3 regions of the Bradyrhizobium sp. USDA 3240 genome follow, and region 1 is predicted to be linked to each of the others. Evidence: predicted binding sites of a transcription regulator. Region 1 holds the regulator's gene; each other region holds the start of a gene.

Region 1 (3,236 bases):
CATGGCGCCGACGCCGTCATCATCCAGGAAGACACCGCCGTCGACGGCGACCAGATCACGATCACAGAGCTGGCTGCCGCCGGGCGGCACATCCGCCCGGCCGGCGTCGACTTCCGTGAAGGCGACGTGCTGCTCGCCGCCGGCAGCCGCCTCTCCGACCGCGCGCTGTCGCTGGCGGCCGCCATGAACTATCCGGAGCTGGCGGTGCACCGCCGCCCGAAGGTCGCGGTGCTGGCGACCGGCGACGAGCTGGTGATGCCGGGCTCGGAGCCCGGTCCCGGCCAGATCGTCTATTCCAACGGCTATGCGCTGCGGGCGCTGGCGCGCGCCGAAGGCGCCGAGACCGTCGATCTCGGGGTTGCCGCCGACACGGTGGAAGCCACCACCGCCGGCATCCGCCGGGCACGCGAGACCGGCGCCGACATCCTGATCACGACCGGCGGCGCCTCGGTCGGCGACCACGACCTGGTCAAGCAGTCGCTGGAGGCCGAGGGCGTCGAGATGGCGTTCTGGCGGATCGCGATGCGGCCCGGCAAGCCGATGATGCATGGCCGGCTAGGGGCGATGCGGGTGATCGGGCTGCCCGGCAATCCGGTGTCCTCCTATGTCTGCGCCTTCCTGTTTCTGGTGCCGTTGATTCGGGCGCTGAGCGGCCAAAAGACTGTCCATCATGTCCGCGCCAGCGCATTGCTCGGCCGCGACCTCGCCGCCAACGACCAGCGCGAGGACTATCTGCGCGCACGTCTCGAGGCGCGCGACGACGGCACGCTGGTCGCAACGCCTGTGATGCAGCAGGACTCGTCCCTGCTCGGGAATCTCGCTGCGGCACGGGCACTTCTCGTGCGTCCGCCGTTTGCGCCTGCCGCCGGCAAAGGCAGCGAATGCGAGATCCTGACACTGCCCGAGTGACGGCGCAGACGGCATCGCTTGAGCGCTTGCCCGTTACGTTCACCGGAAATTAAGTGGTTGCGGAACACATATCGAACATATAGTGTCCGTTCATGATTTGTTTCGAGTACTGGTGTCTACAAACGGGAGACCATCCAGGAAGCGCTTGTACCGAGCACCGCGCTCCTGAGGTCAGGCCCCGCCTGCAGGCCCACCTGAAGAGTCTCGGAATCGAACGACGCTACCAACCGGGGGAATACTCGAGATGCTCACGCGCAAACAGTACGAACTACTGCGTTTCATCAATGAACGTCTGAAGGAGGCCGGCGTACCGCCCTCCTTCGACGAGATGAAGGATGCGCTCGATCTGCGCTCGAAGTCCGGAATCCACCGCCTGATCACTGCGCTGGAGGAGCGCGGCTTCATTCGCCGCCTGCCCAACCGCGCCCGCGCCATCGAGGTCATCAAGCTGCCCGAGCTCTCGGCCGGCAGCGGCAACGGCCGCCGCGGCTTTACCCCGAGCGTCATCGAAGGCACCCTCGGCAAGCGCAGCAGCTCGCCACCGATCGCCGAGGACGACGGCAACCGTCCGGTCGCGGTCCCGGTGATGGGCCGGATCGCCGCCGGTACGCCGATCGAGGCGCTGCAGACCCGCAGCCACACCATCAGCGTGCCGCCCGACATGCTCGGCGCCGGTGAGCACTATGCGCTGGAAGTGCGCGGCGACTCGATGGTCGATGCCGGCATCCTCGACGGCGACATGGCGCTGATCCAGCGCAACGACGTCGCCAACACCGGCGACATCGTGGTGGCGCTGATCGACGAGGAGGAAGCCACCCTGAAGCGCTTCCGCCGCCGCGGCGCGTCGATCGCGCTGGAGCCGGCCAATACCGCCTATGAAGTGCGCATCCTGCCGCCGAACCGGGTCCGCATCCAGGGCAAGCTGATCGGCCTCTATCGCAAATACTGATGGCGGCAGGGAACGAGCAACACATCGGATCGTTCCTTGAAAGATAGCGTAACGTGCGGCCTGCCCGATGCGCTCCGATACCTCTCACGCAGCGTCGCGTGTTTGTGATTGGGGCGTTCGGCGGCCAGTCGTACAATCGCCCAGAAACGAGGAGACACTCGTTCGCTATCGTCCACTCTGGTAGAGGCCCCATGCCTCAAGGAGAGGCACGGGTCGCTACCTCGAATAGAGGAGCCATCCGATGTGTGACTATAGTCTGCACGCCGTGGCGTCGCGCCCCGCCATTGTTGGAGAGACGCTGATCACCACGACTTTCCGCGGCACGTCGACCCGCGGCTTTGCTTCGGAGAACGATCCGACTGTCGCGGTCTGCATGCTGCCGGGCACCGAGCTCGCTTTCGCCGAGAACGTTCGCTACGACAGCCGCTGGATCTGGACCAAGACGATGAATTTCCGCGTCGGCGTGTTCAACGAGGTCGAGCCCGACGTTCCCGATCGCCATCATGACGCGGTCGAATTCCCCGACGGCAGCCATGTGCTGGTGACCCAGCTGGTCGAGGGACAACGCGTCAGCGTGCTGCAATTGCCGGCGCTGCATCCGCCCGTCGAGCAGAAGCCGAAGGTTGTGGAGCGGCGGCCCTCCGCATTTGCGTCGCTGTTTTTGGGTTGAACGCATCGTCGCCGCGGAATGAGTAATCCGGCGGCGAAGGACCTAACCGATTTCGAGCGACCCCGGACGCCGGGCTCCGGGGCGCAGCAGGAGAATTGCGTCGGCGCGCGCCTTGGCGCATCATTGGGCACGGAGGACGTGCACTCACGGAAACCTGCTCAGTGGTCGACAAGGTCACATGGCAAAAGGCTGGACGCGTCACGGAGCCGGGCCGCTACATGTTCCGGTTCGGCTGGCTGACGGTGACGGCTGACGACCTGAAGGTCTGGGAGCAATTTCCGGAGGCTTCCTTCACCCTCGTCAAGAAGCCCGACGCCGGCCCCGACTCCGACGAGTTCCACCTCGGCCTGTTCGAGCTGCCGACCGGCCCCCCACCCGACAACTGCTAATCCTGGGCGGCTAGTCTTCGCCCTGCAAATCGGTCTCGGCCGGCGTCGCATCGACGGCGGGCCGCGGCGCGCTGGCGGGTGTGCGCAGCGTGGTCTCGCTCTCGCCATCGCCGGGAACCGCCGGTGACCATGGCCGGTCGATCCCGCCGGGCTTGACCGCGTCGATGGCGTAGCCGTCCCTGATGCGCCGCAGCACCAGCGCGCCGTGGCGCCGCAACCGCTCGGCATCGATCACCGAGGCCGCGCAATCCTTCGGCGCCGGTCGCGCGCTCACGATCAGCGCCGCACGCTCGCAGTCGTCGGCCAGCGCCTCGGGCCG
Region 2 (3,236 bases), 8.6 Mb from region 1:
CGCCGGCAGCGCGAGCGACACCCGCTGGGGCGGCACCATCGGCGCCGGCATCGAAGTCGGCTTCGCGCCGAACTGGACCGCCGGCGTCGAATACGACCACCTGTTCATGCAGGACAAGACCTACAACCTCACCACCCCGACCGGCGCGCTGTTCAGCAACATCCGCGATCGCCAGGACGTCGACCTCGTCACCGTCCGCGTGAACTACAAGTGGGGCGGCCCGGTGGTTGCGCGCTACTGATCGCGTGACACGGATTTGATCCAGACGAAAGGCCGGCTTCGCGCCGGCCTTTTTTTTGCGAGGGCGGTGCGCTCCAACGTCGGACCGCCTGATGTGCTCGACAGCTACTACACCGAGTTGCGCAGCTTCGGCGACATCAAGGGCCGGCTCGCCTACGCCGACGGCGCGACGCTGTGGTTCGTGAACGGCGGCGCCGCGGTCGGCGACATCCTGCACCGCTACAATGCCGGGCTCGCGCCGCCCTCGGTCTCGGCCAGTGACACGCGCTGGAGCTGGACCGTCGGCGCCGGCGTCGAATACATGTTCGCCGCCAACTGGTCGGCCAAGCTCGCGTACAATTACATCGATCTCGGCAAGGTCGCGCCGACCCAGTACACGCCGGCGATCAACGATCGCTCGGAGTGGAAGGACACCTTCCACACCGTCAAGCTCGGCATCAATTACCACTTCAACGCGCTGAGCCCGGTCGTATCAGCGAAATACTGAGCTACCGGCGGTCGCTTCGCATCGGAGAAAAGAGCCGGCCTTGCGCCGGCTTTTCGTTGCGTGCAAGCGCGCGCTTCGCCGAGCCATTTTCCGTGCATTGTGGTTTCACGGATACACAACTTCCAAGATTTCTAAGTAGAAACACGCGATCGTCACACGACACTGCTGTGACGTTCCCTTCAGTGTTTGAAGGGACAACAAGAAAATGGGACTGGGACTTTGAAAATCAGGAATGTTTTGCTGGCTTCGGCCGGCATGTTTGCCCTCAGCGCAATTGCACCGGCAATGGCCGCCGACATGGCGGCACGCGCGCCTTACGTGAAGGCTCCGCAGCCGGCCGCGATCTACAACTGGACCGGCTTCTACATCGGCGGCTTCGGTGGCTATGCCAGCGAGGACTCCGGCAACCCGAAGATGGAAGGCGGCTTCGGCGGCGGCACCGTCGGCTACAACTGGCAGGCCGGCAACATCGTGTACGGCCTCGAGGCTGACGGCGCCTGGGCTGACGTCAATGCGTCCGCTACCGCTTTCGGCATCACCGCGACGAGCAAGATCGACGCGCTCGGCACCGCGCGCGGCCGCATCGGCTTCGCCGTCGACAAGGTGCTGTTCTACGGCACCGGCGGCTACGCCTGGGCCGACAACAAGCTCACCCTCAGCGCGGGCGGCGTGAACGTCTCGCAGAGCAACTTCCACTCCGGCTGGACCGTCGGCGCCGGCATCGAGGCGTTCATCGCGCCACAGTGGTCGATCAAGGGCGAGTACCTGTATCGCAGCCTCGGCGGCGAGACCTACTTCGGCATTCGGTCTGCCGACATCAACCTGCACACCGTGCAGTTCGGCGTGAACTATCACTTCGGCGGCCCGATCGTCGCCAAGTACTGAGCGAAAAGCAGACCTCACGGTCTCGAAAAGGCCGGCCTCGCGCCGGCCTTTTTTGCGTCCGGGAACCGGGCCCTGCTGACGGCTGCTGCCAACAGGCAAACTATCCGTTGATGGACGCGACTCAGCACTGGAAATTGTCGGCCGTTCTTCCTACGTTCCAGTCTTCTCACCCATCGGCGCAAGGTCCCGGCAGCACCGGCGATGCGCGCCCAAAAGGCGCCCGATCATGCGCCCGGAAATGTCGCTATGGATGAAGTGCTCAAGGCGAAGCGCCAACAGACCGCCGGCTCCTCATCGCGCGCCATCACGATCCGCGGCGCGCGCGAACACAATCTGAAGAACATCGACGTCGAGATTCCGCGCGACAAGCTCGTGGTGTTCACCGGCCTGTCGGGCTCCGGTAAGTCGTCGCTCGCGTTCGACACCATCTATGCCGAGGGCCAGCGCCGCTACGTCGAGTCGCTGTCGGCCTATGCGCGCCAGTTCCTCGAGATGATGCAGAAGCCCGACGTCGACCAGATCGACGGCCTGTCGCCTGCGATCTCGATCGAGCAGAAGACCACGTCGAAGAACCCGCGCTCCACCGTCGGCACCGTCACCGAGATCTACGACTACATGCGCCTGCTGTGGGCGCGCGTCGGCGTGCCCTATTCGCCGGCTACCGGGCTGCCGATCGAGAGCCAGATCGTCTCGCAAATGGTCGACCGCGTGCTGGCGCTGCCGGAAGGCACCCGCCTCTACCTGCTGGCGCCGGTCGTTCGCGGCCGCAAGGGCGAGTACAAGAAGGAGCTCGCCGAGTATCTCAAGAAGGGCTTTCAGCGCGTCAAGATCGACGGCACCTTCCATGAGCTGTCGGAGGCGCCCGCGCTCGACAAGAAATTCCCGCACGACATCGACGTCGTGGTCGACCGCATCGTGGTGCGTCCCGACCTCTCCCAGCGCCTCGCCGAAAGTTTCGAGACCGCGCTGAAGCTCGCCGAGGGCCTCGCCGTGATCGAATACGCCGACGCGCCGGCAGCGGCACCGGCCGAGGACAAGAAGAAGACCGCGAAGATCCACGACAAGAGCGGGCCCGAGCGCATCCTGTTCTCGGAGAAATTCGCCTGCCCGGTCTCCGGCTTCACGATCCCCGAGATCGAGCCGCGCCTGTTCTCGTTCAACAACCCCTATGGCGCGTGTCCGGCCTGCGGCGGTCTCGGCGTCGAGCAGCATATCGACGAAGACCTGGTCATTCCCGACAAGGAGCTGACCTTGCGCAAGGGCGCGATCGCGCCGTGGGCGAAATCGTCCTCGCCCTATTACATCCAGACCCTGACTGCGCTCGGCAAGCATTACAAGTTCACGCTCGACACCAAGTGGAAGGACCTGACCAAGAAGGTGCAGGCCGCGCTGCTGCACGGCTCGGGCGACGACGAGATCAAGTTCTCCTATGAGGACGGCGTCCGCTCCTACGACACCAAGAAGCCGTTCGAGGGCGTCGTCACCAACATCAATCGCCGCTACCGCGAGACCGAGAGCGAGTGGGCGCGCGAGGAGCTCGGCAAGTATTTCTCGGACGTGCCCTGCGCCGGCTGCAACGGCTACCGGCTGAAGCCGGAGGCGCTGTGCGTCAAGATCGGGGCTA
Region 3 (3,236 bases), 5.0 Mb from region 1:
AGGATGTAGACGTAGTAGCTGCGTGCTCCCAACTGCCGCCTCTGGGATGCTGGATCGCCCGGTCAAGCCGGGCGACGACACCGACTATGAGGTGAGATCAGCGGCCATACTACTCCCCCGCCTGCAGCTTGCGCGGGGCGGGGAACAGGTCGGTGGCGGCGGGCTTGACGAAACGCGGGACTTCGATCGGGGTCTCGGACTTGCTGAAGTCGAGTTCCTCGATGCGGCCGGCGCGCTTTTCGATCTTGTCGGCGGAGATCAGGATCTGCCGCACGTCCTCGTTCACCTGGCCGAAGTGATTCTGCAGCTTGAGCACGCGCTCGCGGAGGCGACCGAGATCATCACCGAGATGCATCACCTCGTTGCGGATCTGGTCGGCGGCGTCGCGGATGCGGGCGTCCTTCAGGATCTGCTGCATCACCTGGATCGCCAGCATCAAGAGCGAGGGCGACACCAGCACGACGCGGGCGCGATACGCCTTCTGGATCACGTCGTCGAAGCCGTCATGGATCTCAGCATAGACCGATTCCGACGGCACGAACATCAGCGCGGTGTCCTGGGTTTCGCCCGGGATCAGGTACTTCTCGGCGATGTCGCTGACATGCTTCAGCACGTCGGCGCGCAGCCGCTGGCTCGCGAATTTGCGCTCCTCGTCGCTGCGCGCATCGTGCAGCGCGGTCATGGCCTCCAGCGGAAATTTCGCGTCGATGCAGAGCGGGCGCTGGTCGGGCAGGAACACCACGCAGTCCGGCCGTTTGCCTGACGTCAGCGTGTACTGGAACTCGAACGAGCCCTTCGGCATGCCGTCCTGGACGATCGCCTCCATCCGCGCCTGGCCGAACGCGCCGCGCGATTGCTTGTTGGCGAGCACGTCGCGCAACGTCGTCACCTGGGTGGTGAGCTCGTTGAGGTTCTTGTGGGCGTGATCGATGATGCCGAGCCGCTCATGCAGCACGCGCAGCGAATCCATCGTGTTGCGGGTGGTCTGTTCCATCGACTGGCCGACCCGGTGGGTCACCGAATCCAGCCGCTCATTGACCGCGCGGGCCATCTCGGCCTGGCGGCCGGCCAGTGCCTGCCCCATCGCGTCGACCCGTCCTGAGGCCTCGCTCTGGGCCCGCAGCATGTCGGCGAGCCGCTCCTCCAGCTCGTCGGCGCGAATGGCCTGGGCCATCGCGAGTTCCGCGCCGCGCCGGCTGGCGCGCGCGATCACCACGGCGATGGCGAACAGCAGGACCAACGCCAGCGCGCCAAGGCCGATCAACGCGTCGGAGACACGGAGGGGAAGGTCGCCAATCGTGAGCAGAATCTCGTTCATGCCGGCAGTTGTAGCCGATTCGGCGTCGCCATCGAACGAAAAGGGAACATTTATGGTAAACACTCCCTTAAATTCCTTGGTTAATCTTGCGTAAAGAAACGTGGTTAAGGCCGCCTTAACCGGTTCCTGAGCGCATTGACCCCATGAAGTCAGCAGCTTAAATCGCCGCCATGGCATTACGAGAAATCATCATCCTGCCGGACAAGCAGTTGCGTCTGGTGTCGAAACCGATCGAGAAGGTGACGCCGGAGATCCGCAAGCTCGCCGACGACATGCTCGAGACCATGTATGACGCGCCCGGCATTGGGCTGGCGGCGATCCAGGTCGCGCAGCCGCTGCGGCTGATCACCATGGACCTCGCCAAGCGCGACGAGAACGGCGAGACCACGCCGCAGCCGCGGGTGTTCATCAATCCGGAGATCATCTCGCATTCGGAAGAACTGTCGGTCTACGAAGAGGGCTGCCTGTCGATCCCCGAATATTATGAGGAGGTCGAGCGCCCGGCGCGGGTGCGCCTGCGCTTCACCGACCTCGACGGCAAGCTGCATGAGGAGGATGCCGAGGGGCTCTACGCCACCTGCATCCAGCACGAGATCGACCATCTCAACGGCGTGCTGTTCGTGGACTACCTGTCGAAGCTGAAGCGCGACCGCGTCTTCAAGAAATTCGAGAAGGCCGCCAAGCGCGCGGCGGAATAGGCGTTGCCGTCTCCTCAGACGCGTCATGGCCGAGCTTGACCCGGCCATCCACGTCTTGCTTCGCTGATACGAAAGACGTGGATGCCTGGGTCAAGCCCGGGCATGACGGAGCACTCCAACTTCTGCCGAGCCTGATCGCATGCCTCTTCGCCTGATCTTCATGGGCACGCCCGATTTCGCGGTGCCGACGTTGCTGGAACTGGTGGCCCATGGCCACGAGGTCGTGGCGGTCTACACCCGCGCGCCGAAGCCGGGCGGGCGGCGTGGCCTGCAGTTGCAGCCGACGCCGGTCGAGCAGGAGGCGCGCCGCCTCGGTATATCAGTGCTGACGCCGAAGACCCTCAAGACTCCGGAAGCGCTCGACGAATTCCGCGCCCATGACGCGGATGCGGCCGTCGTCGTCGCCTACGGCATGATCCTGCCGCAGGCGATTCTCGACGCGCCGAAGCTCGGCTGCTTCAACCTGCATGCTTCGCTATTGCCGCGCTGGCGCGGCGCCGCACCGATCAACCGCGCCATCATGGCGGGTGATGCCGAGAGCGGCGTGATGGTGATGAAGATGGATGTCGGCCTCGACACCGGCGACGTCGCGATGGCCGAGCGGCTGCCGATCTCGGACAGTATGACGGCATCCGACCTGCACGACGCGCTGGCGCCGCTCGGCGCCGATCTGATGGTGCGTGCGATGGGCGGGCTGCAGCGTGGCGGCTTGCAGCTGACCAAGCAGAGCGAGGACGGCGTCACCTATGCCGCGAAGATCGAGAAGGCCGAGGCGCGGATCGACTGGAAGCAGCCGGCGCACGCGGTGCTGCGGCACATTCACGGGCTGTCGCCGTTCCCCGGTGCCTGGTGCGAACTCTCAGGCGAAAGCGAGCCGGTGCGGCTGAAAATCCTGCGCTGCGAATTGGCGAAAGGCGCGGGCGAGCCGGGCGATGTGCTCGACGACAATTTTGCGATCGCCTGCGGCGATGGTGCGGTCCGGATTCTCGAATTGCAGCGCGCCGGCAAGGCGCCGATGAAGTCGACGGATTTCCTGCGCGGCACGCCGCTGAAGCCGCCCGTGCGGCTCACCTGATGCCCCGCTACAAGCTCACCATCGAATATGACGGCACGCCGTTCTCCGGCTGGCAGATCCAGGACACCGCACCGACCGTGCAGGGCGCGCTGGAGACGGCGGTCAAGGCGATCTGCGGCGAGGACGTCCGCGTCCATGGCGCAGG

What was found. The regulator LexA, encoded in region 1, represses DNA repair genes until DNA is damaged. The targets are predictions, from matches to a motif close to TGTTCNNNNTGTGTTCNG.
Region 2: the regulator LexA is predicted to act here: its motif matches at 1,755-1,772, upstream of uvrA (excinuclease ABC subunit UvrA).
Region 3: the regulator LexA is predicted to act here: its motif matches at 1,350-1,367, upstream of ACVIGA_RS24655 (DNA recombination protein RmuC).

The regions. Positions count from the first base shown of each region.
Region 1 is NZ_JBSSGD010000002.1:65,691-68,926, forward strand. It holds gene ACVIGA_RS00665 (molybdopterin molybdotransferase MoeA) at 1-909, shown strand, start outside; gene lexA (transcriptional repressor LexA) at 1,154-1,858, shown strand; gene ACVIGA_RS00675 (hypothetical protein) at 2,100-2,528, shown strand; gene ACVIGA_RS00680 (hypothetical protein) at 2,690-2,917, shown strand; gene ACVIGA_RS00685 (ComEC/Rec2 family competence protein) at 2,928-3,236, opposite strand, start outside.
Region 2 is NZ_JBSSGD010000002.1:8,644,058-8,647,293, reverse strand. It holds gene ACVIGA_RS41275 (outer membrane protein) at 1-241, shown strand, start outside; partial or broken gene ACVIGA_RS41270 (outer membrane protein) at 341-727, shown strand; gene ACVIGA_RS41265 (outer membrane protein) at 953-1,612, shown strand; gene uvrA (excinuclease ABC subunit UvrA) at 1,859-3,236, shown strand, end outside.
Region 3 is NZ_JBSSGD010000002.1:5,086,869-5,090,104, forward strand. It holds gene ACVIGA_RS24650 (GIY-YIG nuclease family protein) at 1-32, opposite strand, end outside; gene ACVIGA_RS24655 (DNA recombination protein RmuC) at 110-1,318, opposite strand; gene def (peptide deformylase) at 1,489-2,016, shown strand; gene fmt (methionyl-tRNA formyltransferase) at 2,156-3,091, shown strand; gene truA (tRNA pseudouridine(38-40) synthase TruA) at 3,091-3,236, shown strand, end outside.